One region of the Turicibacter bilis genome, then DNA from elsewhere that is predicted to be linked to it. Evidence: riboswitches for the same ligand, from Rfam matches in the RefSeq annotation. Region 1 holds a riboswitch; each other region holds the start of a gene.

The links. Region 1 has a riboswitch for lysine ahead of J0J69_RS06040 (Na+/H+ antiporter NhaC family protein). Riboswitches for the same ligand answer to the same signal wherever they lie in the genome.
Region 2: linked by a shared signal. The riboswitch ahead of J0J69_RS10160 (YfcC family protein) and the one ahead of J0J69_RS06040 (Na+/H+ antiporter NhaC family protein) in region 1 are both predicted to bind lysine.
Region 3: linked by a shared signal. The riboswitch ahead of lysA (diaminopimelate decarboxylase) and the one ahead of J0J69_RS06040 (Na+/H+ antiporter NhaC family protein) in region 1 are both predicted to bind lysine.

The regions. Positions count from the first base shown of each region.
Region 1 covers NZ_CP071249.1:1,228,612-1,236,758, reverse strand. The annotation lists gene J0J69_RS06040 (Na+/H+ antiporter NhaC family protein) at 584-2,170, opposite strand; lysine riboswitch at 2,317-2,489, opposite strand; gene rlmD (23S rRNA (uracil(1939)-C(5))-methyltransferase RlmD) at 2,677-4,071, shown strand; gene J0J69_RS06030 (hypothetical protein) at 4,762-5,172, opposite strand; gene J0J69_RS06025 (DUF805 domain-containing protein) at 5,418-5,876, shown strand; gene J0J69_RS06020 (glycoside hydrolase family 43 protein) at 6,061-7,005, shown strand; gene J0J69_RS06015 (ABC transporter substrate-binding protein) at 7,719-8,147, shown strand, end outside.
Region 2 covers NZ_CP071249.1:2,099,983-2,108,129, forward strand. The annotation lists gene nagA (N-acetylglucosamine-6-phosphate deacetylase) at 199-1,335, shown strand; gene J0J69_RS10150 (helix-turn-helix domain-containing protein) at 1,815-3,062, shown strand; gene J0J69_RS10155 (hypothetical protein) at 3,160-3,366, shown strand; lysine riboswitch at 3,809-3,983, shown strand; gene J0J69_RS10160 (YfcC family protein) at 4,227-5,654, shown strand; gene J0J69_RS10165 (M20 family metallopeptidase) at 5,667-6,797, shown strand; gene J0J69_RS10170 (AI-2E family transporter) at 6,946-8,112, shown strand.
Region 3 covers NZ_CP071249.1:2,322,877-2,331,023, reverse strand. The annotation lists gene J0J69_RS11240 (aspartate-semialdehyde dehydrogenase) at 1-838, opposite strand, end outside; gene J0J69_RS11235 (M20 metallopeptidase family protein) at 851-1,981, opposite strand; gene J0J69_RS11230 (aspartate kinase) at 1,996-3,192, opposite strand; gene lysA (diaminopimelate decarboxylase) at 3,206-4,501, opposite strand; lysine riboswitch at 4,631-4,808, opposite strand; gene J0J69_RS11220 (hypothetical protein) at 5,128-5,301, shown strand; gene J0J69_RS11215 (L-lactate dehydrogenase) at 5,419-6,363, opposite strand; gene J0J69_RS11210 (GNAT family N-acetyltransferase) at 6,510-7,016, shown strand; gene J0J69_RS11205 (ATP/GTP-binding protein) at 7,064-7,660, opposite strand; gene J0J69_RS11200 (YehS family protein) at 7,826-8,147, opposite strand, start outside.

The sequences.
Region 1 (8,147 bases):
TGACTTTAATAGGATGATAATCATCCCACAGTTATTATCGAAGTCCCCATAAAAATGGCCTGGATTTTAGAAGATAATTTATTAATATTTAAAATAGAGTCTTCACCAAAAATGGTGCTTGACTTGGTTCAACTAAGAAATTAACTCTAATGGTTCATCATTAGTAATGATAAAATACTGAAATTCTAAATCTGTGATTCAGCTATTTGTATCAACTTTTTTGTCAAGAACCAATTCTGGTGTTGAGCCTTAAAATAATGAAAAAATTTTCGCATTTTTGTTTAGGATTTTGAATGGGTGCCTATAATGAGGGTGTGTAGAGATAACCTCCCAAGTTAATAGTCTTTCATGGTGGGACTATACTTTGAGTTTGTACTTGAAGTTCTCTATTTACCAATACAGAAGTCTTATGTATTTATCATCTTGATGCTAAATACATATAATGTAGACTTTCTTCTCCAATTCTCTCAACCTCTCTTTAATATAGAAAAAAGGAACTAAGATGCAGTTTCCCCTCTGCACTTAGTTCCTTTTGTTATCTATAATTATTTTTTCCACCTTTGATTTTGTTTTGGAAGCGACCTTATTCTTGGATAGCTTCCGATTTGTTTTGTGATTTTGCATAAAAGATTGTAGCGATGAAGCCAATGATGATGATGAGATAGGCAATCATTAAACTTTCAGTCATTCCAAATGCGATGTATGCGAGTGAAGCGATACAAGCTGATAAAAGGGCGTATGGTAACTGAGAGTTAAAGTGAGCACCTAAATCACAACCTGATCCTGTTGCTGATAAAAGGGTTGTATCTGAAATAGGTGAGGCATGATCTCCAAAGATAGCACCTGATAAAACAGCAGCCATCACTGGAATCATTAAATTCATATCAATCGCCGCTGCGACTGAACCAGCAATTGGAAGTAAGATTCCAAATGATCCCCATGACGTTCCTGTTGCGAAAGCCATGAAGCTTGCGACAATGAACATTACAACTGGGATGAAGTTTGGATTAATGTTCGCTGATGTAATGACAGAGGCTAAGTAGCCACCCGCATCTAACGCACTAACTAACTCACAAATTGCCCATGCTAATAATAAAACGATAATGGCTCCAACCATTGACTTCATTCCTGAGAAGAAGGCTTTGACATATTGGTTCTGCGTGACTTCACCACTTATAACATGACGATATGCCATTGCCATTGAGACGATTAATCCCGCTGCTCCACCAAAGCGAAGCGCTGTTGATAGGTTGATGTTATCTAAGATTGCAAAGAATAAGTTGAAGTCTGATGCGCTATTCATTGCGCCTACATAGCCAGTATATACCATCGTTAACATAGTCACGACGATTAAGGTCAAGATCGGGACGATTAAATCCCATACTGTTCCTTTTGATGACTCTACGTCGCCTCCGTGAGCGTTTGCCACTTCAGCACTCGTAAGAGAACTATCATTCCCATTGACCGTATCCGTCTCGTATTTTTTCATGAGTCCAAGATTTAAATTGTATTTAATGACAATGAAGACCATGATAACTGAGACAATCACATAGAAATGATAAGGAATCGTCATTAAGAAAGCAGAGAACGTATTGTACGTCGCACCTGTACTTGCAAAAATAACTGCCATCGATCCCATCACTCCAGTCGCCCAACTTGAAATCGGTGAGATCACACAGATTGGTGCTGACGTTGAATCGACAATGTAAGCTAGTCGTGCTCGTGAAATTTTTTGTTGCTGAGCTAACGGTTTTGAGACATTTCCGACAACTAGGGCATTAAAGTAGTCATCGACAAAAATTAAAATTCCTAAAATGGCAGACGTATATTGAACGCCTTCGCGCGTTTTGACGCGTTTGATAATCGCTTTTGTAAACGCAGACGCTCCGCCTGATAAGACGATGTAAGCTGTAATGGCGCCAAGTGCAAGTAAGAAGAAAACAATCGACAGGTTCCAATCATTTAAAAAGCCGATTAATCCATCTTTTTCAAAAATAAGTCCACTAAACGTTGATCCAAGCGTTTCAACCGTTTGAATGAGATTGAAATTGGCTAAAATAAAGGCAGCCGAGATGGCACCAATCCCGAGTGATAATACGACACGGCGCGTAAAAATAACAAGGGCAATCGTAAGTAGTGCCGGAATTAACGCATAAATGGTTCCAATCATATAAATCCTCTCCTCAATTGTTAGTGCAATTGAATAAGAAGCTGTTCTTTTGATAAAGAAAAAAGAGCCATGCAGAGTTAAACTCATACATGGCTCTAAAAAGTCTAAGGTTGTTAGACGATAGATGACAAGTATTATTTAACTCTCCGATCATTAGTCCTCCACTACAATTGTAGTGACAGTGTTAAATTTATTCAACATAACACCAGCACAAGTTTGGTTGACACAAACAAGACTTCGGCGTGGACACCTTTTAGAATTTGTCATCGACGTCACTCTCGAAATTCCTACTCATTGGACACGCACCTCTAACTCATCAAAGAGAACAAGAGACATATTCAATTAAGCCTATTTTAGCATCTTTTATAAAAAAGTCAAGCATTGGGTTCTAAAATAATCAAATCAATGTGTGAAAGTTATCATGAAATATAGGGATTTCGATGTAAAATGACAGGGAATGTGGTAAGATAAAGGATAGCTTAACAAAGCATTGGAGGTTTTAATAGATGAATATGTCACCTTTAAAGGTTGGTCAAGAATTTTTAGTGACGATTAAACGCATCGGAATTAACGGTGAGGGAATCGGATATTATAAAAAACAAGCGGTCTTTATTCCAGGAACGTTAGTGGGTGAAGAAGTGGTTGCGACTTGTACGCGTGTGGCAGGTGGTTACGCGGAAGCGGAACTGGTACGTGTGAAACGTAAATCAAAGCACCGTGTGCAACCCGCATGTGAAGTTTATGGACAATGTGGTGGATGTCAATTACAGCATATGTCTTATCAAGAGCAACTTCGTATTAAACGTGACGCGGTTTCACAAGCGATTGAACGTTATACGAATTTAGATCCTGAAGAATGTGATATCCGTCCAACGATTGGAATGAAAGATCCATATAACTACCGCAATCGCGCTCAAATGCCAGTTGGATATGACGAGGATGGGGTTATGGTTGGATTCTATAGCATGAATTCACGTGAATTAGTCAATGTAACAGATTGTGATGTTCAATATGAAGAAATTAACACAGTTATCAATCATGCGGTTGATTTATTAGATGATTACAAAGTGTTCGCTTACGCACCTAAAACGAAAAAAGGAACGGCACGTTATATCGTTGTTCGTCGTGGGTTTAAAACAGGTGAGGTTCAGGTGACATTCGTATTCGCTAACAATGAGTTCAGAAAAATGAATGCTTTAGCGAAAGACTTAATGAAATATTGCCCAGATGTTAAATCAGTTTATTTAAATATTAACAATGAAGATACGCATGAAATCTTCGGAAAAGAAATGAAGCACATTGCTGGAGAAAAATTCATTTCAGATGAATTAGGACGCTTCAAGTTCAATTTATCTCCACGCGCGTTCTATCAGTTAAACCCAGAACAAACGATTAAATTATACAACCAAGTCAAATATGCAGCTGCTTTAAAAGGAAACGAAAAAGTGGTTGATGCTTATTGTGGTGTTGGAACAATTGGTCAATGGGTCGCAGATAAAGCAAGTGAAGTACGCGGAGTAGATATTACACGTCAAGCCATTGCGGATGCGAAAGAAAATGCAAAATTAAATGGCTTAACAAATACATACTATGCTGTTGGTAAAGCAGAACAAATCGTACCGAAGTGGGCGAATGAAGGATTCAAACCAGATGTGGTGATTGTGGATCCTCCTCGTACAGGATTAGGAACTGAGCTAATCGAGATGTTAAAACGTGTGCAACCAAAAACGATTGTGTATGTGTCATGTAATCCATCGACGTTAGCGAAGAATTTAAAAGAATTAACGAAGAAATATCGTGTGGACTATATTCAACCAGTGGATATGTTCCCACAAACATCGCATGTTGAGGCTGTTGTGCGCTTAGTTCGCCAAGACCGCCCATCTAAAAAACAACGCTAATCATTTAGACAGTATCTTTAAGATGCTGTCTTTTTTTATACTAAGATGCACAGGGAGGGTATCAGGTCAAGTGGCTAGCATTGTACATTGGTCGGCAAGAATAGTAGATGGTTTTAAAATAAGAAAATCTATGAGGCGATATTATAAGGGGAGAGCTTCTACCGATGGGCTATTCTTATTAGTAGGTGAGCAAGCTCACCCCTAATCCCATTGATTCGCTCTCCCTGTCATCGCCTCAATTTTATTTTAAAACTTCTTTAGTGAGATGAACAGATACTAGCAATTGAACTGAGGTTATCGTGGTTAGAAAGATACATGCTAAGATTTTGTAGCACTTGTTTTTTTTGAGATAACGTGGCAAAACAGGTGACAATGGGTCAACTGGATATAAGAGAATCTATCAATAAGGTTTAAATATAATTCGAATGTTTTGGTAGAGATAGAGGGGCTTTGATAGATCGGGTGTCGGTCTTAGTATAAGGGGAGGTAAAAAGAGAAAGAAAATGATAGGCACTAGTACTTGAAGTGAGGGGATCATAGTTAGAAAGATGCATACTAAGATTTTGTGGTGCTTGTTTTTGGGATAATATAGAAAACGGATAACGGTAAATCAACTAGGAAGGGATTTGTATTGATATTAAGTAGGAAGTAAATTGAATTTATAAAAAAGTGTTGTATTATTTTTTAATACTAATCGGTTTGTTGAGGGAATATCTTTGATTTTAGTTGGTTTAATTCTTCCGTTAGTCTATCGACTTCACTATAAAGGTTGTCAAAGTTTTCTTGTCGATATTCACTTCGTTGTTGACTCACGGCTTCTCCTTGGCGAGCTAATTGGAATCCTCTTTGTTGAACCATATTCTGACTAGTGACAGCGATATCAAGGAGGGCTCCAGAAACGACATATTGCTCAAAGATATTTAAATTGATATTAATTAAAATAGTTACGACAGTGATGACTAGAATGTACTCAGTAGGATCTAAATCGGCAATAAAGGCTAAAAATTCACTGTCTGTGAATCCATACTTATGACTGCTTATTCCAGCAAATGCATCGAAGTTTAAAAGTGTATCGTAATTACCGGATAGAATAATATTCACCCCCTTTATGATAATAGTCTTGCTAACATATTATATGAACATTAGTGAGGGCAAAAGGCTGATAAAAAACATCCATAATTTTAAAAACGTTTATGATAAAGGATTATTTTATTCATGGGATGGTATCGCATTTGAGGTAAATTTGTTTTTTTATTGAAAGGGAGGAGTTGAGAGAACGTTTTGATGATGAAAACATAGAATATATATTGTAGTTAGATTTTAATGTGGTTTTAGGAGGGATTAGGATGACATTTGTAGGGGCTTTTAAGTCATTTTGGAAAAATTATTTTAATTTTAGTGGTCGTGCATCAAGACGTGAGTTTTGGTTTGTTGTTCTTTGGAATGTGATTATTGGTGCCGTTTTAGGATTTGGATTAGGTCTTTCTTTTGTTGGCATGATGGCATCTGCCGTTAGTTATGGGGATGGTTTTTCTGCGAGTACTGTTTTTGTCTCATTGTTTGGAGGTTTGTTAGCTATTTATAGTTTAGCAGCTCTTATCCCGTCATTGAGTTTATCCGTTCGTCGCTATCATGATACGGGATTATCAGGTTGGTGGTTTGTTGGTTTGTATGTGGTTAATCTCGTTATTGAGTGGACAACAAGTGGACTAGTTTGGTCAGTTATTGGCTTATTAGTTAGTATTGTTATGCTGATTATTACGCTTCTTCCAACGAATCACTTTTTAAAACAAGCTGAGGAATAAAAGCATTTAGGAGTTGAAAATTTTTAGAATTCAACTCCTTTTTTTATTTGAAAGTGCTTTTAAAAATAAGGTTATAATGATAATATATGGTTGTATTTGATTAACATGCAAGTGTTGTAAGAGAGGGGACTAAACTTGTAGGCTGATGTGTGATTCATTCGTTAATGAGAGGGGAAAGTGGAAGATGCAAGCGTATTTATTTGTCCATTTTAGAGAAAAGGCGACACCAGATGGTGAGCAAGTTTATTTTGGTTTGAGTAAAGATGGATTCCATTGGGAGGAAGTGAACAATGGGCGCCCTGTTTTGTGGGCTTATTATGGTGATAAGGGTGTTCGTGATTTTACAATTACGCGCCGTAAAGATACTGGAAAGTTTTATATTTTTGCGACAGATTTAAGTTTAGCTTATGGGATGCGCAATCAGTATCATAATTCTTGGTATGAGATTTCGGTTAACGGCAGTAAAAATTTCTCGGTATGGGAATCTGATGACTTAGTGAATTGGTCGGAACAACGTTTAGTGAAACTTGGAGATGAAAATTTCGGATGTCTATGGGCACCAGATATTATTTTTGATTCAGAAAATGAGGATTATGTCATTCATTGGTCTTCGCCACATAAAGATTATCCAAATGGATTCAAAGGGATTTATTATAGTCGTACGAAAGATTTTGAGACTTTCTCAAAACCTGAGGTGTTATATCGTAAAGAGGATAGTGGTGTGATTGATTCTGCTATTTATGAAGAGAATGGAACGTACTATATGTTTGTAAAGAGTGAGGACAAACCTGCTAAGAATCTATTGTTAAAGTCAGATCATGCTACAGGACCGTATACGCGCATTGAAGCATTTGATGAGTGTATGGCTGATTTAGCGCCACATGTTTATGAGGCGCCGACGGCTGTACGTTTAGAAAATGGAAAGTGGTGCTTATTCTTAGACTATTACGGTGTTCGTGGAGCGGGACAAGGCTATGTCCCATTTATTTCAGAGAATATTGATGAAGGAAAATTTGTCCGTTCAGATGTGTCATTTAGTTTTCCATATGGATTTAAGCATGGAACAATTTTAACGATTACGATGGAAGAGTATGAGCGAATTAAAAATCATCAGTGGAATCAAGAATAAAAAATATATAAGTTGCGACAAATTTTCTATAGGGAAAATTAAAGCCCTAGTAGTTGAAGATTAGATTGTCTTTGACAATCTTCTAGGCGACCCATTCCCTACTAGCGGTGGATACCTAACTTTCAGTTAGAGTAGGTGACCCAAACCCTATCAGCGGAGGAAAGCTACGAACTTCGTTACGTAGCATAGGTGACCCATTCCCTACTAGCGGCGGATACCTAACTTTCAGTTAGAGTAGGTGACCCAAACCCTATCAGCGGAGGAAAGCTACGAACTTCGTTACGTAGCATAGGTGACCCATTCCCTACTAGTGGAGGATACATTTCCGTTGGAAATGGTAGGTGACCCAAACCCTATCAGCGGAGGAAAGCTACGAGTTCGTAAACTCACTCCGTAGCATAGGTGACCCACTATCAAAGTATTTTAAGAACTAAGTATGAATTGAAATATCTAGATTATTTTTTACTTTATATATAGAAAGGTGTAGGATAATTTCTTACACCTTTTTTTATTGCAGATGAAAGATAACTGGAAGTTAGGACATACTAATAGTAAATTTATTCGTGTAATAAAAGAATAATAATTATATAAGATGATAAAATAATTAAAAAAGGTGAAAAACTTGTCTGCAAGAAGCTTATTTTGTATAATCCTCTTATCAGTTAGCAGGTGCTAACTATAAAGTTTATAAGAAATAAAAAAGGAGCGTTAATATGAAAAAGACAGTTTTATTATTAACTAGTGTTTTTGTTTTAATGTTAGGGCTTGTAGGATGTTCTAGCAGTGATAAAGGTTCAGATGTAAATGTTGAAATGCGTACGGTAACGGATGTAAAAGGTGAAGTTGAAATCCCGGTCAATCCAAAACGTATTGTTGATATTAGTGGAGCAAGTGATATTTTATCTATTTTAGGATATGACGTCATCGGAACAGCAAATAGTGATGGTTATGATTATACGAAATTCCCTACTTATTTAGAAGATGTGTTAGGTGATGCACAAATTTTAGGTTATAGCATGTTAGCTGAAATGGATGTTGAAGCGATTATTGCTTTAGAACCTGATTTAATTGTAATCTCAACGGTTCAAGAGAAAATGTATGATCAATTATCAAAAATTGCACCAGTTGTCATGGTTGAAATG
Region 2 (8,147 bases), 870 kb from region 1:
AAAGGAACGAAATAACAAAATGTTAAACATTTCTTTTCTTAACTAAAGAAAGGAATTTATCCAGCTTAACGGGGATTACTGTCATGAATAAATCGTTATCGATTGATTGTAGAAAAAACAGTCATGGAAGATAGGGGAGGTGTAATAATGATAATTTTGAGTTTGTTTTAAACAAAGATTAATAGGATGAGGTGGAGTATGAAAGCAATTATTAATGGGAAATTAGTAACACTAAATGGGGTTATTGAAAATAAAGTTTTAGTTTTTAATGAAATAATTCAGCATATTCAAACAGAAGTGCCAATCGATTGTGATGTGATTGATGCTAAGGGTATGTATATTGCTCCAGGATTAATCGATGTTCATGTCCATGGAAGCTGCGGAGCAGATACGATGGATCAAACAACGGAAGCGATTAAATTAATGAGTGCAGGTATTGCTAAGAATGGGGTAACATCATTTTTACCAACAACGATGACGATGAGTCCTAAAGATATTTATGGTGCTTTAGATGTGGTTCGTGAATGTATGGGACAATTATTAAACGGGGCGAAAGTATTAGGTGCTCACATGGAAGGCCCCTTTATCAATAGGATTTATAAAGGGGCTCAACCGGAACAATATGTTATTAAACCGAGTTATGAATTTATCAAAGACTATACAGATGTGATTAGATTAGTTTCATATGCACCTGAAATGGATGAAGATTATTCATTCACAAAAGATGTGAAAGAAAAAACAGATATTACGTTGTCGATTGGACATACAAATGCAACATATGACCAAGCCAAAGAAGCCTTTTCTTTAGGATGTTCGCATGTGACACATTTATTTAATGCAATGACACCATTAAATCATCGTGAGCCAGGTGTAGTCGGAGCCTCTTTAACTAGTGATGTTTTTACTGAGTTAATCGCTGACACGATTCATGTGAATAAACAATTGTTTCAATTCGTATTAGACAATAAAGGAAAAGAAAAGATTGTTTTAATTACAGATAGTATGCGCGCAGGATGCATGAAGGATGGGCAATATGATCTTGGTGGACAGCCGGTAGTTGTTAAAGATGGAGCTGCCCGATTAGAAAGTGGAAACTTAGCGGGAAGTGTCTTAACATTAAACAAAGCCATCTATAACTTCTTGCAAAATACAAATGCTACTGTTGCCGAAGTTATTCACATGGCTTCATTAAATCCAGCGACATCCATTGGAGTTTCCAATCGTAAAGGAAGTTTAGAAATCGGAAAAGATGCAGATATTGCAATCTTTGACGAGGAAATGAATTGTTATTTATCCATCGTTGAAGGTCGCGAGGTTTATAACCAACTTGATTAAGATATAAGCTCCCATAAGTTTTTTACATCGTAAAAACTTTTAAAGCCCTAGCAATTGAGGAATAGATTTCTTTCAGAAATTGCTAGGTGACCCAAGCCCTGCCAGTGGAGGATACATTTCCGTTGGAAATGGCAGGTGACCCAAGCCCTAGCAGCTGAGGATACATTTTCTTCGAAGATGTCAGGCTGGCTCCAGACTATAGTCTGTCCTGGACGGCATAAATATTAAACATTTAGATTGCTATACAAAATATTTCTGTATGTATATAGTAAATGAAAATATGTCAGCTGATATCAATTCATAGTACAATTATTCAAGAATATAACAGCTTTGTTAGACAGATGGATTTAAAATTTATTGAATACTCGAAAAGTATTAACATTTAAATGAGTGGTAAAATAAATATAAAAAAGTTATAATTATCCATTGGATTAGTTTTTAATCTAATAAGAGTATCATTATAGTTTAGGTGTGATAAAATGTTTTTAACAATAGGAGAAAAGATTCGTCAGGCAAGAGATAAGTACGGGTTGAAGCAAATTGCATTTGAATCTTATGGATTCTCACGTAATTATATTAGTATGATTGAGACAGAGAAGCGCTCCTTAAATGAAAATATGCTAAGAAATGTTTATGATGCAATTTGTGAATTAAGTAATTGTCACTATCAGCAAGACTATTCCTATACTGAGTTTATAAAATCACCTGTTGAACAAGCAAGAGAATGGCTAGAGCAGCATTGTAATCTTCAAGATGCCTTAAATCAATATGAAACTTTTAATAAGATTGCATCAGATTTTGAGTTAATTGAATATAAAATTAAAATAGAAACATTACTTGGATTACACTATGTTAAAAATGATGAGTTATTAGTAGCCAATGCTCATTTATTAAAGGCAATTGGATACTGTATCCAGGTTGCTAAAAATCCTGCTTCTTTATATGAGGTAGTAGGAACTAATTATATTACATTAGGGCAATATCAAGAAGCTATTTCTATCTTACAACTGTCTATTAATTGTCAGGAGGGGGATAGGGGGCAAAATATTAATCGCATTCGATATTATATTTCTCTTTGTTATTTAAATGAAGGCAAGTATGAAAAAAGTTTAGAGTGGATTACTCCGGTATTAGAACAAAGTGAATATCTACAGCCTAAAGCGGCAGCTTATTTAATTAAATCGACTATTTTAAAAAGACAAGGTCGAGATGAGTTAGGAAGAGAGTTATTACTCGAATTGATTAATAATCCTTTTTATGAAGATTATTTGGGTTATGCTTATCATAATTTAGGCTGTAGCTTTAAAGACTCAGGACTATATCAACAAGCACTTGATTGTTTGAAGATAGCACTCCCTCTCCGTGAAACAGTTAAGCAACGCTCGATTACCAAATGTTTGATGGGCGAAGTTTATTTTAGAATAGGCAATTATGAAAAAGCTCATAGTTTATTAGTCGAGGTTAAAGATATTATTTTTCATAAAGGTTCTCTTGAACAACAAGAGGCGACTTTAGAGTGGGGATTAGATTTATATTTGGAAACTCAAGACTTTGAGTCCATGTTGATTTTGTTAGAGGATATTCAAAAATTAGTTGATAAAGAGATATTAGATGAGTTTATTTATACGAAATTTCAAAATCGATTATATAAAAGGATTATGAATGATGTTCTTGGTCAACAGAAAGATTTAAATGAATACCGTATTTTACTTGATGCTATTACGTAAAAGGTCACAGATTTTTCAATAAATCTGTGACCTCTTTTTTCTTTATTCCACAATAAATAACTACTTATAATAGTTATGGAAACAGGAGGACGTAGTAGTGAATAAATTTAACGATTATCAAATGCATCGGATGATTTATTTATTACGATTATCATTTTGTATCGATCAAAAGAATAAGTACATTCCGGATACGAAAGTAAATGATACTCCGAATAACTCAACTAATAATAAAATTAGTTTAGAAGATTATCCAATTGACTTAGTCAATTTAGATGAAATCTTGGAAGAATCACATCATATTTGAAATGTCTTACAAATAAAATCGATATAAAATAAGTTTCTATATCTATCATTAATTAGGGAGAGTGTTATGCACTCTAATTAAGGTTAGTGTCGTTCATCATTACAAGGGTACGTAGAAAGCTGTTGTTAGGGGTAGCAACAGCTTTTTATGTTTCATTAAAAATATTCAAAAAAATAAAGCCTTAAATCATCATGAATACACATTAATATTTAAAAAATAAACGAAATAGTCTTCTTTTAAACTATATGATTATAAAATAGAGAATGATAAAACAAGCATCAAACAACAAAATGCTAATTTCGACATTATATGGTATTTATAACTAATTTATATAAAATTTTAATGTTTTAATAATAAAAAATAAGTGTTTCTTATACTATTTAATAAAAAAATGTTGTTTTTGAGTATAAAATAAGATAAGATGACATTGTAAATTAAATAGGTTTTAGATAGAGGTGCGGTAATTAAGAGTACTATCGAAGAGTGAAGATGTTGACGCGATAGGAAAGGGATTCTCGCCGAAGCCTATAACTGATACTTTAAGGTTATAGAGCTGGTGTTAAGTAGAAGATATTTAACATTGTCACAATTTATTATTGTGGAGGGCTATCATTCCGGATTTAAATCATCCTAACTTAGTACGGTTATATGATAAAAGTCTTGAGAATGGCCTCAGGACTTTTTGAATGTTTTGATTAGAGTCGTCCCAATAATCGTGGAGAGCTATCATTTGAGAATCGGAAATAAGGATGATCTATTGTTCTTTTCTGAAGGTCTTGAGTGAATGGCTCAAGGCTTTTTTTATTTGCCTCTTTCAACTAAACACTATTTAAAATTTAAAATAAGAGGGAGAAAAAAATATGCTTAGTTTAAGAAAACCAAGAGTTGATGGTAAAGAGGAGACAAAAGAATTTAAAGTCCCTCATACTTTAGTCATTGTTACATTTATTTTAGTTATCGTAGCATTAGCAACATGGATTTTACCTGCAGGAACATATGAGCGTATCGTCAATGATGCAGGGAAAACAGTCGTTGTTGATGGTTCATTCGCTTATGTTGATCAAACCCCACAAGGATTATTTAGTGTATTACAAGCCCCAATTCATGGAATTGTAGGAGCGGCAGAAATTATTGCTTTCTTATTTGTAGTTAGCGGATCAATTGCAATTATTACAAAAACACGTGCTATTGATGCTGGAATTACAAATGCCGTTAAATCATTTAAAGGAAAAGAAATGTTAATGATTCCGGTTATTATGGGATTATTCTCATTAGGTGGGGCCATCTTCGGAATGACGGAAGAAGCTATTCCATTTATTGCGATGCTTATTCCTTTATGTTTAGCCTTAGGATACGATAGTATTATGGCGATGGCAATTTCTTATATGGGATGTATTGTTGGATTCGCAACAGCCATGTTAAATCCATTCTCGGTAGGAATTGCTCAAAGTATCGCACAGGTGCCAGCAGGAACAGGGGTTGGATTCCGAACGATCATCTGGGCGGTTACAACAGTAGCTTCAATTTTATATTTAATGTGGTATGGACGCCGTATTAAACGTAATCCACAATTAAGTCCAGTTTACGAAATTGATCAGGTACGTCGTCAGGAGTTAGAAGACGCAGAATCTGAACATTTACCATTCACATTCAAACATAAAGTTATTTTAGCATCTATCTTAGTATGTTTAGCTGCTATCGTTATAGGTGTTTTACAATTTGGATTTGGAATTCCAGAAATTGCGGCTATCTTCTTTGCAACGGGAATTATCTGTGGATTCATTGGGCGTTTAAGTTTAGATGATATGGCCAATTCATTCATTCACGGAGCAAAAGATATGATTAGTGCAGCAGTAGTGGTTGGATTTGCACGTGCAATTGTTATCATTGCTCAAGACGGACAAATTATTGATACGATTCTTTATAACTTATCAAACTTCATTGGACAATTGCCATCGTTAGTTGCTGGATATGTGATGTTCTTTGTTCAAATGTTTATCAATTTCTTTATCTCATCGGGATCAGGACAAGCTGCTTTAACGATGCCAATCATGGCACCGCTTGGTGAGTTAGTTGGTATTACACCACAAACTTCAATTTTAATTTTCCAATTTGGTGATGGATTCTCAAATGCTATCTTCCCAACAAGTGCTGTTTTAATGGCTTGTTTAGGTGTAGCGGGAATTCCATGGGCAAAATGGATTAAATGGGTTTGGCCAGTTCAATTAATTTTTGGTGGATTAGCAATTATCTTTATTACAATTGCCATCTTAATGGGATGGTCATAAGGAGACAGTATAATGAAAAAAGAATTATTATCAATCGGGGAATCATTAAAAGAACGTTTAGTAGACATGAATCGCTTTATTCATGATAATCCGGAATTAGGGAATCAAGAATACAAAGCAGTTGAAAAATTAACAACCTTTTTAAAAGAACATGATTTCGAAATTAAATGCCCAGTGGCAGGGTTAGACACTGCATTTGAGGCTGTATACGATAGTGGGAAACCAGGTTTATCAGTGGCATACCTTTGTGAATACGATGCCTTACCTGAACTAGGACATGGATGCGGTCATAATATGATTGGTGTAATCAGTGCCGGGGCTGGAGTTGCCTTAAGTAAAGTTATCGATGAAATCGGTGGAAAAGTCTATGTGTTCGGAACACCTGCCGAAGAAACAAATGGAGCAAAAGTGACTATGACAGAGGCTGGACTGTTTAACAAGATGGATGCTGTTATGATGGTGCACCCTTCGGGATTTACGACAGAAAGTGGAACATCTTTAGCGATGGAAGCTTTACAGTTTGATTATACAGGTCGTCCGTCTCATGCAGCTGCATCTCCTGAAAATGGGATTAATGCTTTAAATGCAGTGATTCAATTATTTAATGGAGTAGATGCTTTACGTCAGCATGTGACACCAGATGTAAGAATGCATGGAATTATTACTAATGGTGGGGTTGCTGCCAATATCGTACCTGAACATGCAACAGCACAGTTTTATATCCGCGCAGCAACTAAAGAATATGTAGCAGTTGTTAAGGAAAAAGTGTTAGGTATTGCTCAAGGAGCCGCTTTAATGACAGGAGCAACTTTAGAAGTAAGTAACTATGAGTTATCATATGATGATTTAAAAACAAATGCTGTGCTTTCAGAGACATTTAACGAAAACCTTCGTTCATTAGGAATTACAGAGATTCATAAACATCGTAAAGGAACAGGATCAGTAGACATTGGAAACATTAGTAATGTATGTCCAACTATTCATCCGTATATCGGAATTGCTGATTGTGAAATTACAGGACATTCTCAACAAATGGTTGATGCAACGGTAACAGATTTGGCTCATGATCGTTTAATAACAGCTGCAGTTGCTTTAGCTTATACAGGATATGATGTATTATCTGGAGCTATTAAATTGAAATAATAAAAACCACCTTCGGGTGGTTTTTTACATATATAGAAAAATAGTAGAAATATAGGAACATAGGTATAAGTTTTACCTTATTTATGATATATAATTATAATTAGATAGCGGATTAGGAAGACTAATTAAAAAGTCATAAGGAGGACATATGAAATTCAACTGGAATAAGAAATATAACACGATTGCAGTATATGCGTTTATTGTTGTGAGTTTAAGTATTATTTTTTATAATATTATCTCAAAGCTTGAAAGCTTCGCAGGCAAGTTAAATGAAATTATGGGTATTTTTCAACCCTTCATTATCGGATTCATTATTGCGTATTTATTAAACTTTATTCTTAAGTTTTATGAAAATAAAGTATTTAAAATGAGAGGGCTAAATAAAGTTAAAAAGTCATCGATAAGAGGTCTAGGGATTTTACTCTCTTATATTACCGCAGGAATTATATTATATGTCTTTATGCAATTTGTTCTTCCACAATTAATTGAAAGTGTCCGTGGATTAATTAACGATATTCCACGATATGTTAAAGAGCTAACTATTATTGTTGATACGCAGTTGCAAGAAATGAATATTAATCAAGAATATATGACACTCATTAGTGAAAAATTCGCAGAGATTACAAACTGGGTAATTCAGTTGTTAACAAACGTTTTACCGATTGTCGGAAATGCTGTGATGTCTATTGCCTCAAGTATTTGGAACATTGTCTTAGGTATTATCATTTCTATTTACTTATTAATGGACAAGGAAAAATTCTTTGGACTAGGAAAAAAAGTTGTGACATCGTTATTTAATGAAAAGCATACAACAATTATTCTAGACTTGGCGAATCGTACCAACTTAACATTTGGTAAGTTCATCGGTGGAAAAATTGTTGATTCATTGATTATTGGGATTTTAACCTTTATCATCTTAGCTATTTTTAAGATGCCGTATGTCTTATTAATTTCAGTGATTATTGGGATTACGAATATTATCCCATTTTTCGGACCATTTATTGGTGCAATCCCATCAGCCATTATCATTTTATTCGTATCTCCAATCCAAGCATTGTGGTTCTTAGTCATTGTTCTTGTGATTCAACAAGTCGATGGAAATATTATTGGACCTAAAATCTTAGGAGATTCAATTGGAATTTCAGCCTTCTGGATTTTATTCGCAATTTTAGTTGCAGGAAAACTGTTTGGATTAGTAGGAATGATCATTGGAGTTCCGATGTTTGCAGTCATTTATTCAATTATTAAAGATATTATTGAATCACGTTTACGATATAAAGGTTTACCCACTGAAACAAATAATTATATGGATTAATTCAAGGTACCCCTATTAGGGTGCCTTTTTCTGTA
Region 3 (8,147 bases), 1.1 Mb from region 1:
GCCCTTCAACATCAATAGGCATTGGATAATCGAGCGAATTTTCGTGACCATGTACTACTAAGCCATCCACGCTTTGTAGTAGCCTATAAACCTCTTCTAACTCAAACTCACGCTCAAACTCCAAATTCATCGAAACAGAATGTCCATACTTAACAGGCACTCGTACTGTTGTTGCTGTTACTTTAATATTTTGATCTCCTAAAATTTTTTTCGTTTCCTCAATCATTTTAACTTCTTCTTTTGTATAACCATTGTCTAAAAAGACATCGATATGGGGTAAGCAATTTCCAACAATCGGATACGGATAAAACTCAGTTGTTCCCGCTTCTAAATCATGAAGCCCCTTCACCCCTGAGCCAGATACAGCCTGATAAGTCGAATACACAATGCGTTTAATTCCAAATGCCTCATGTAACACTTTTAATGGAACGACGGATTGAATCGTTGAACAATTTGGATTCGAAATAATGTAGTCATTATGACTTAAAACATGAGGATTCACCTCTGGTACAATAAGTGGAATTTCGGCTTCCATGCGCCAAGCGCTAGAATTATCTACTACTCGTACTCCTTTACTAGCCGCAATCGGAGCAAACTTCTTACTAATTCCACCGCCTGCTGAAAATAAAGCAATATCAATTTCTCGATCAAAAGATTGTTCTGTTAATTCTTCAACAACATAAGTTTTTCCTTTAAACTCAATCGTTTTTCCAGCTGAGCGACTTGATGCAAAGCAATATAACTCCTTAATTGGAAAATTTCGTTCCTCAAGTACTTTTAAAAAGGTTTGTCCCACTAAACCAGTAGCCCCTACAATTGCAACATTAATCCCATTCATTTTACACACTCCCTAATAAACATTTAATAAACGACACATTTCATCATACAGTTCAACGCCATTTAATAAAACATTGTCACTAAAATTAAATTTCGAATGATGCAGTGGATTTGTAAAACCAAGCGCATCATTACGAGATCCTAGCATAAAGAATAATCCTGGAACCTCTTTTTGATAATAAGAGAAATCTTCTGCAATCATCATCGGATCAATTTCAATCATTTTCTCACCGAGTGTTGAGTGACACACTAACTCAAATAATGATTTATCATTCACAATACATGGATACATATCAATAAATTGCGTCTTTACTTTGGCATTAAACATCGTCTCAAGTCCAGTATTGATCTCTACAATACGTCGCTTAATCGTTTCATAAACTTCTTCACTAAATGCGCGAATCGTTCCTGTCAGTTCTACTTTTTCAGCAATAATATTTCGACGCTCTCCACCATGAATCGTACCAATGGTAAGAACGCCCCCATCAATTGGATTCAAATTTCGACTCACAATGCTTTGATAACTATTGATTAACTGAGCCATTATAATGAGCGCATCATTTGCTTTATGAGGAATCGCTCCATGCCCACCTTGACCTTGAATGACAATATCAACCTCTCCAGTTTGAGCTGTCATCACACCTGATCGAAGCCCAAACTTTCCCTCCTCAATCTCTGGATATAAATGTAGACCAAATATAAACTTCACCTTATATTTTTTTAATACTCCTTCTTTGACAATAACCTCAGCTCCGCCTGGACCTTCTTCTGCCGGTTGTAAAATGAATAATACGCTCTTTTTTAACGGTTCAATCTTTGATAAATGAGTCGCAAATCCAAGTAAAATAGCCATGTGACCATCATGACCACATCCATGCATTTTTCCCTGATGTTTAGATGTAAATGCAACGCCAGTCTCTTCTGCTAAACTCAATCCATCCATATCTGAGCGAAAAGCAATACATTCATCACTTTCACCTTTTCGATAAGCTAACAATCCTGTTTTTGCGGTTGATTCAACCTTGTATCCTAAAAGTTCTAATTGTTCTTTTAAATATGCTGATGTTTTAAACTCACAAAATCCAAGTTCGGGAATTTGATGTAAATACTCTCGATGCGTTGTTAAAATTTCTTTTAAATCCATACGCCGTTCCCCCTTTATAAATTCAACTCATTCGATAAGGCACGAACCGCTTTTTCTTTATCTTTTTTATCAATTGTGTATGAAATACTAATTTCTGATGTTGTCACTTGCCTAAAGGAAATCCCGTTATCCGCTAAAATTCTAAATAAGCGACCACTTACTCCACTTTGATTTCTCATTCCAATTCCAACGACTGAAATTTTTGTAATTTCATCCTCTATACTAATCTCAACTCTACCCTCTAGATCCCCCATCACCTTTTCAATTACAAATAAATCATCTTTTGGTGCAGTAAAAGAAACATTAATATACCCATCAACTGGTGCTGTTTGACTAATCATATCCACATTTACATTTTCAATCGCTAGTTTTTCAAATAAAGTCGCAACATGATCTAAGTTATATAAAATATGACTAACTGTTACCATTAAAATATCATCACAAACACTTAACCCCGTTACTATATTCGCTTCCATTTTCTCATCATACTCCTTAATATAAGTTCCACCCACATCATTTATACTTGAAGCTACATAAATTGGAATATTATATTTACATCCAATTTCAATAGCACGTGGTTCCATCACACCTGCACCAAGGCTTGCCATCTCCATCATCTCTTCATAACTAATAACATCAAGTTTTTTCGCCTCTTTATACAGTCGTGGATCGACGGAATAAATGCCATCAACATCTGTATAAATATGACATGGACAACCAAGTTTCGCTGCTATAGCAACTGCTGTTGTATCTGACCCTCCTCGACCAAGTGTTGTAATATCGCCATTTTCATTCACCCCTTGAAACCCAGCAACAACTACAACTTTCCCTTCTTTTAAATAATTCTTAATTTTCTCATCATCAATATCCAAAATTTTATTTTTAGTATGCGGTCCATATGTTTTAATTCCAGCTTGAAACCCAGTTAGAGCAATAGCGTCATATCCAAATTCCTGAAAGGCCATCGACAACAACGCAATGGACACTTGTTCTCCAGTGGATAAAATCAAATCCATTTCTCGTTTATTGGGATTTATCGCAATCTCTTTTGACATCTCCACTAAATGATCCGTCGTTTTCCCCATCGCCGATACGACAACCACCATATCATTTCCCTTTTCCTTTTCCGCAATGACTCGTTTTGCAATCCGTTTAATCTTCTCAGTTGTTCCAACTGATGTCCCACCATACTTATGAACCAAAATCCCCATATTCTCATTCCCCCTATAAAACTTCTAAAGCTAGTAATTCCTCTAACGTTTGTCGTTTACAAATCACTCGACTTTTTCCATTTTGAACCGAAACAACCGCAGCCTTCGGAATCTTGTTATAATTTGATGACATCGAATATCCATACGCACCGGTTGAGGCAATAATCAAGATATCACCTGTTTCAATACCCTTAATATCAACATCTGTGATAAGAATATCACCACTTTCACAACATTTTCCTGCGATCGTTACTTGCTTTTGATCCCCTGTTCTCATTTTATTCACAATCGCACACTCATAACGTGCTTGATATAACGAAGGTCTGATATTATCAGTCATTCCACCATCTACACTGACATAGGTTCGAACATCTTTAATATCTTTCATCGATCCAACTGTATATAGCGTACTTCCAGCATTTGCGACAATGGAACGTCCTGGTTCAACGATTAACGTCGGTACGTTAATCCCTAATTTCTGACAAGATTTTTCTACTTTTTCAATCATAGCTTCACAAAATTGTTGAATGGTTTTTGGTTGATCATTTTTCGTATAATAAACGCCAACTCCTCCTCCTAAATCAACTTCTCTAATTTGAATGCCGTATGTTTCCTTAATCTCCTTAACTAAACTCATCATAATATCTACTTCATCTAAAAAAGGTTCTACATCAAAAATTTGTGATCCAATATGTGCATGTAATCCAACCAGTTGTAGATGCTCATATCGATGAAAACTGGCTAAACACTCATATAAATCCCCATTAGTCAAAGTAAATCCAAATTTCGAATCAATTTGTCCCGTTTTTATATAATCATGTGTATGTGCTTCTATACCAGGTGTAATTCTCAAATAAATCGCTTGCGATGTGCCTCTTTCTTTACAGAACTGTTCTAGCAAATCAAGTTCATAATAGTTATCAACAACAAATCGACCTACTCCTAACTCAAGACCCATTTTAATTTCATCAATGGTCTTATTATTTCCGTGAAACAGTACATTTTCCATTGGGAACTGAGCTTTATGCGCCGTGTATAATTCCCCACCAGATACCACATCTAAATATAATCCTTCTTCTTTAATGAGTTGACACATATGAAGGGGTAAAAAGGCCTTCCCAGCATAAGCGACTCGATTTCGATGTTCTTTCACTTTGAAATGTTTCACATATTCGCGGCAATTCTCTCGAGCAAGTTGTTCATCAAAGACATATAAAGGGGTTTTATACGTCTTAGCAAGTTCTAAACAACTAATTCCTCCGATATAAAGTTCATCATTTTTTACTGACATCGTTCCTTGTAATTTCATTTTGTCGTCCTTCCTTTTCGTCATAAAGAGGCTCACATTTACAAATAAAAGCTCCCTCATTTGAATCATACTAAGGGAGCTTCGAAAAATACTATCCTAAAATAGATGATAACAGGATAGTCTCTATTTCTTAAATGTAGCTCAACACAAATTTGCATTTGTGACAGTGATGCATATCTTCTATACACCCCCAGGTCTATAACCTTAAAGCTTCAGTTATAGCCTTCGGCGGTTATTCCTTTCTTCATACTTCATTGCGCTTACCTCATTATGAATACTCTTAAGAACCGCAGCCTCTACCTTAATTATTTTTTATTAAGTTATTAATCATTTTAAAATATTTTCCATTATTTGTAAATAAATTCAAACAAACTTAGTATATTCAAATCATTTAACCTAATATTTCACTAACTCTACAATTAAAACTATATTCAATACCTAATAAATTTATACGGTACATTTCAGTTTTAATTAATTATTTATTACTAACCCAATCAGCCTATCTCATATTATATTAAACCCTAGGTTCTTTTGATTAAGGTTATTAGGGATTTTATTTTGTCGTTGATTAAGATATGATATAAATGATATAGTCATTTTTATCTATAAAGAAATGAGGTGACAAGATGTTTGAAGAGTTTGTGATGCAACCTTTATCTATGCTTTATGAAGATGGAACTTACGATGAAATCCCTTATTGTGCGAATTGTAATCTAGAAGTTGGACCAGGTGGGCGTGTCGATTCACGTTTCCCAATGCAGGATGATTATAATCGTTGTCGTGAATGTGTAGGGAAATAATAAAAACCACTTGCCGCCCTTGAAACGGTAAGTGGTTTTTTTTGTTATGACAGATTGTAATATGAAGTGCGATACATAAAAAAACCTCAATACTAGATTGAGGTTTCTTTTATTCAATTAACGCACGGTATCTAATGTTTCTTTTAAAATTGAGACGGATTTAGTTAATTGTTCGAGTTCTTCTGAACTAATATTTAAGTTAAAGACTTCGCGAATTCCGTTACGATTGACAATCGCAGGCACACCGGTAAAGATATCATGAAGACCATATTCACCATCTAAATAAGCTGACACTGGTAAGACTGAGTTTTCGTCATTTAGGATGGCTTTAACAATACGCGTGATACACATCCCAATTCCGTAATAAGTGGCACGTTTACGTTCAATAATATGATAAGCAGCATCACGGACGTTGACATAGATTTCTTCTAAATCTTCTCTTTTGTATTCTGGATGATCTTTAATAATATCGAAGATTGGTTTGACACCGACGCTTGTATGTGACCATAATGGCGTTTCAGTATCACCATGCTCACCGACAATATAACCGTGAACGTTACGAGGATCGACGTCTAAATATTTACCCATTTGGTATCTTAAACGAGCGGTATCAAGTGTTGTTCCGGTCCCAATGACACGATGTTTTGGTAAACCTGATTCTTGCCAAGCAATATAAGTTAAGACATCAACAGGGTTACTTGCAATTAACAGAATTCCATTAAATCCTGATTGCATAACATTTTTAATAACATCACGCATGATTTTCGCATTTCGTTCAACTAAGGCTAAGCGTGTTTCTCCGGGTTGTTGATTAACACCAGCTGTCACAACAACGATATCGGCTGTTTTACAGTCTGAGTAATCTCCAGCCCAGATTTCAATTTTTTCTGGGCCAAATGGAATCCCGTGATTTAAGTCCATGGCTTCACCAACAGCTTTTTCATGATTAACGTCAATTAGAACTAACTCCTCAGCTCCACCTTGGTTTACCATTGAATACGCAAAGCTCATTCCAACAAATCCTGTACCAACTAATACAACACGTCTAGTTCCAGTCTGCATAGCGACTACCTCCTTTAGTTTTACTTCATTAGTATGTACGAATTAGTCATTTCTAATCGCGAAATTCGTCGAAAACATTAGAGTTATGTTATAGAACTTGGTGATATAATGATTAATAATTATCCACTTTTGAAAGGAGAATAAAGATGTTAGCATTAAGATATACTAAACTAGAAGATATTGAACGTGTCATGGAGATTATTAAACAAGCTCAACAATATTTCAAAGAAAAGGGAATCAATCAATGGCAAAATGGTTATCCAAATGCTAAAGTCATTGAAAATGATATTAAAAATGGACATAGTTTTGTCTTAATAAAAAATAATGAGATTGTTGGAACCATCGCTATTTCTTTTGAAGGAGAAGCTACTTATAATAAAATTTTTGAAGGGGATTGGAAAAGTAATGATAACTATGCCGTCATCCATCGGATTGCAGTTGATCATGAGTTAAAAGGAATCGGGCTCTCATCTGAAATGATTAAACAAACTGAATTAATGTGTAATAAAAAAAGTGTTGGTAGCATTAAAGTCGATACACATGAGGATAACCAAGCGATGCAACGCTCTCTTATAAAAAATGGATTTGATTATTGCGGTGTCATTTATCTAGCTGATGGCAGTAAACGTGTAGCTTTTGAAAAATGTTTATAATGAAATAAAGCCTATATCGAAAATTGATATAGGCTTTATTTTATTTATTATTCAGCTAATTCTTCTACTGGTTGCGGTTTAACAATTTCTTTTTCAATTCCAACAATATTTAAGATTTTTTCTGAGCGTTCTCGCGTTGAACCTGTGATAACTTCATACTTCACATTCTCTGCATTTAAGAAGTTTAAGATTGCATCATCCACCATTTGAGCAACTTCTTCATCCTGCCAACGAACTCCATCTTTTTTATATCCAAATTCACGAGGTACAAAGAAGATATAGTCGTACTGAGGTAAGTCACGAATTGCTAAACTATATAAGTCATTTAAAATCTCAATTTCTTTTTTAGTACGTTTTTTATCTCCAAGCATTAAGCGTCCATAAATATATGGAACAAATGTTGCGTAATCCGTAACTGCATATTCATGTCCATCTAATGCTTTTTCTAAATGTAATTGTCCTAAATAAATTCCGTATTGCTCTGAAATTGATTCGATCATTCCTTTATCACGTAAATAATCGGTACTATATTCAGTCGCAACCCCGACATTAATATCACGGATTTTCATATCCACATATAATTGTTGAATTAACGTTGTTTTACCACATCTTGGTCCACCTAGAATTGCAATTCTTACTGTCATTTTTCACTTCTCCAATGTATAGAAATTTTTCATCATAAGCAGCTCTTTTGAAGTTAAATTATATCAATAAATGAAACTTTTTTCAACGACAATTTGTTTCAAATTAAGACATAATATACCAATTAAAAAGTAAAAAACCTTATCATAAGGATAAGGCTTTATTTATTATTTTTGCGTTGTACGGTATTGAATGGCTAATCCTTTTAAGAAATTACGTAAGTAACGATCGCCACACTCTTTATAATTTTTATGTCCTTCTTTACGAAGTACGGCACTTAATTCGCCCTTTGAAATTTTAACACCCGCTAATCCTAAAATATCAATAACTTCCTCTGACGTTAAAGATAGTGCAATTTTTAATTTCTTTAGTACGATATTATTAATGTTATTACGTCTTGTAATACTAACTGGATTTTCAGGTTGTCCAGATTTCTTTTCTTGTGGACCACGTTTAAACGTAATTAATCCATTTAAGAATGCATCTAAC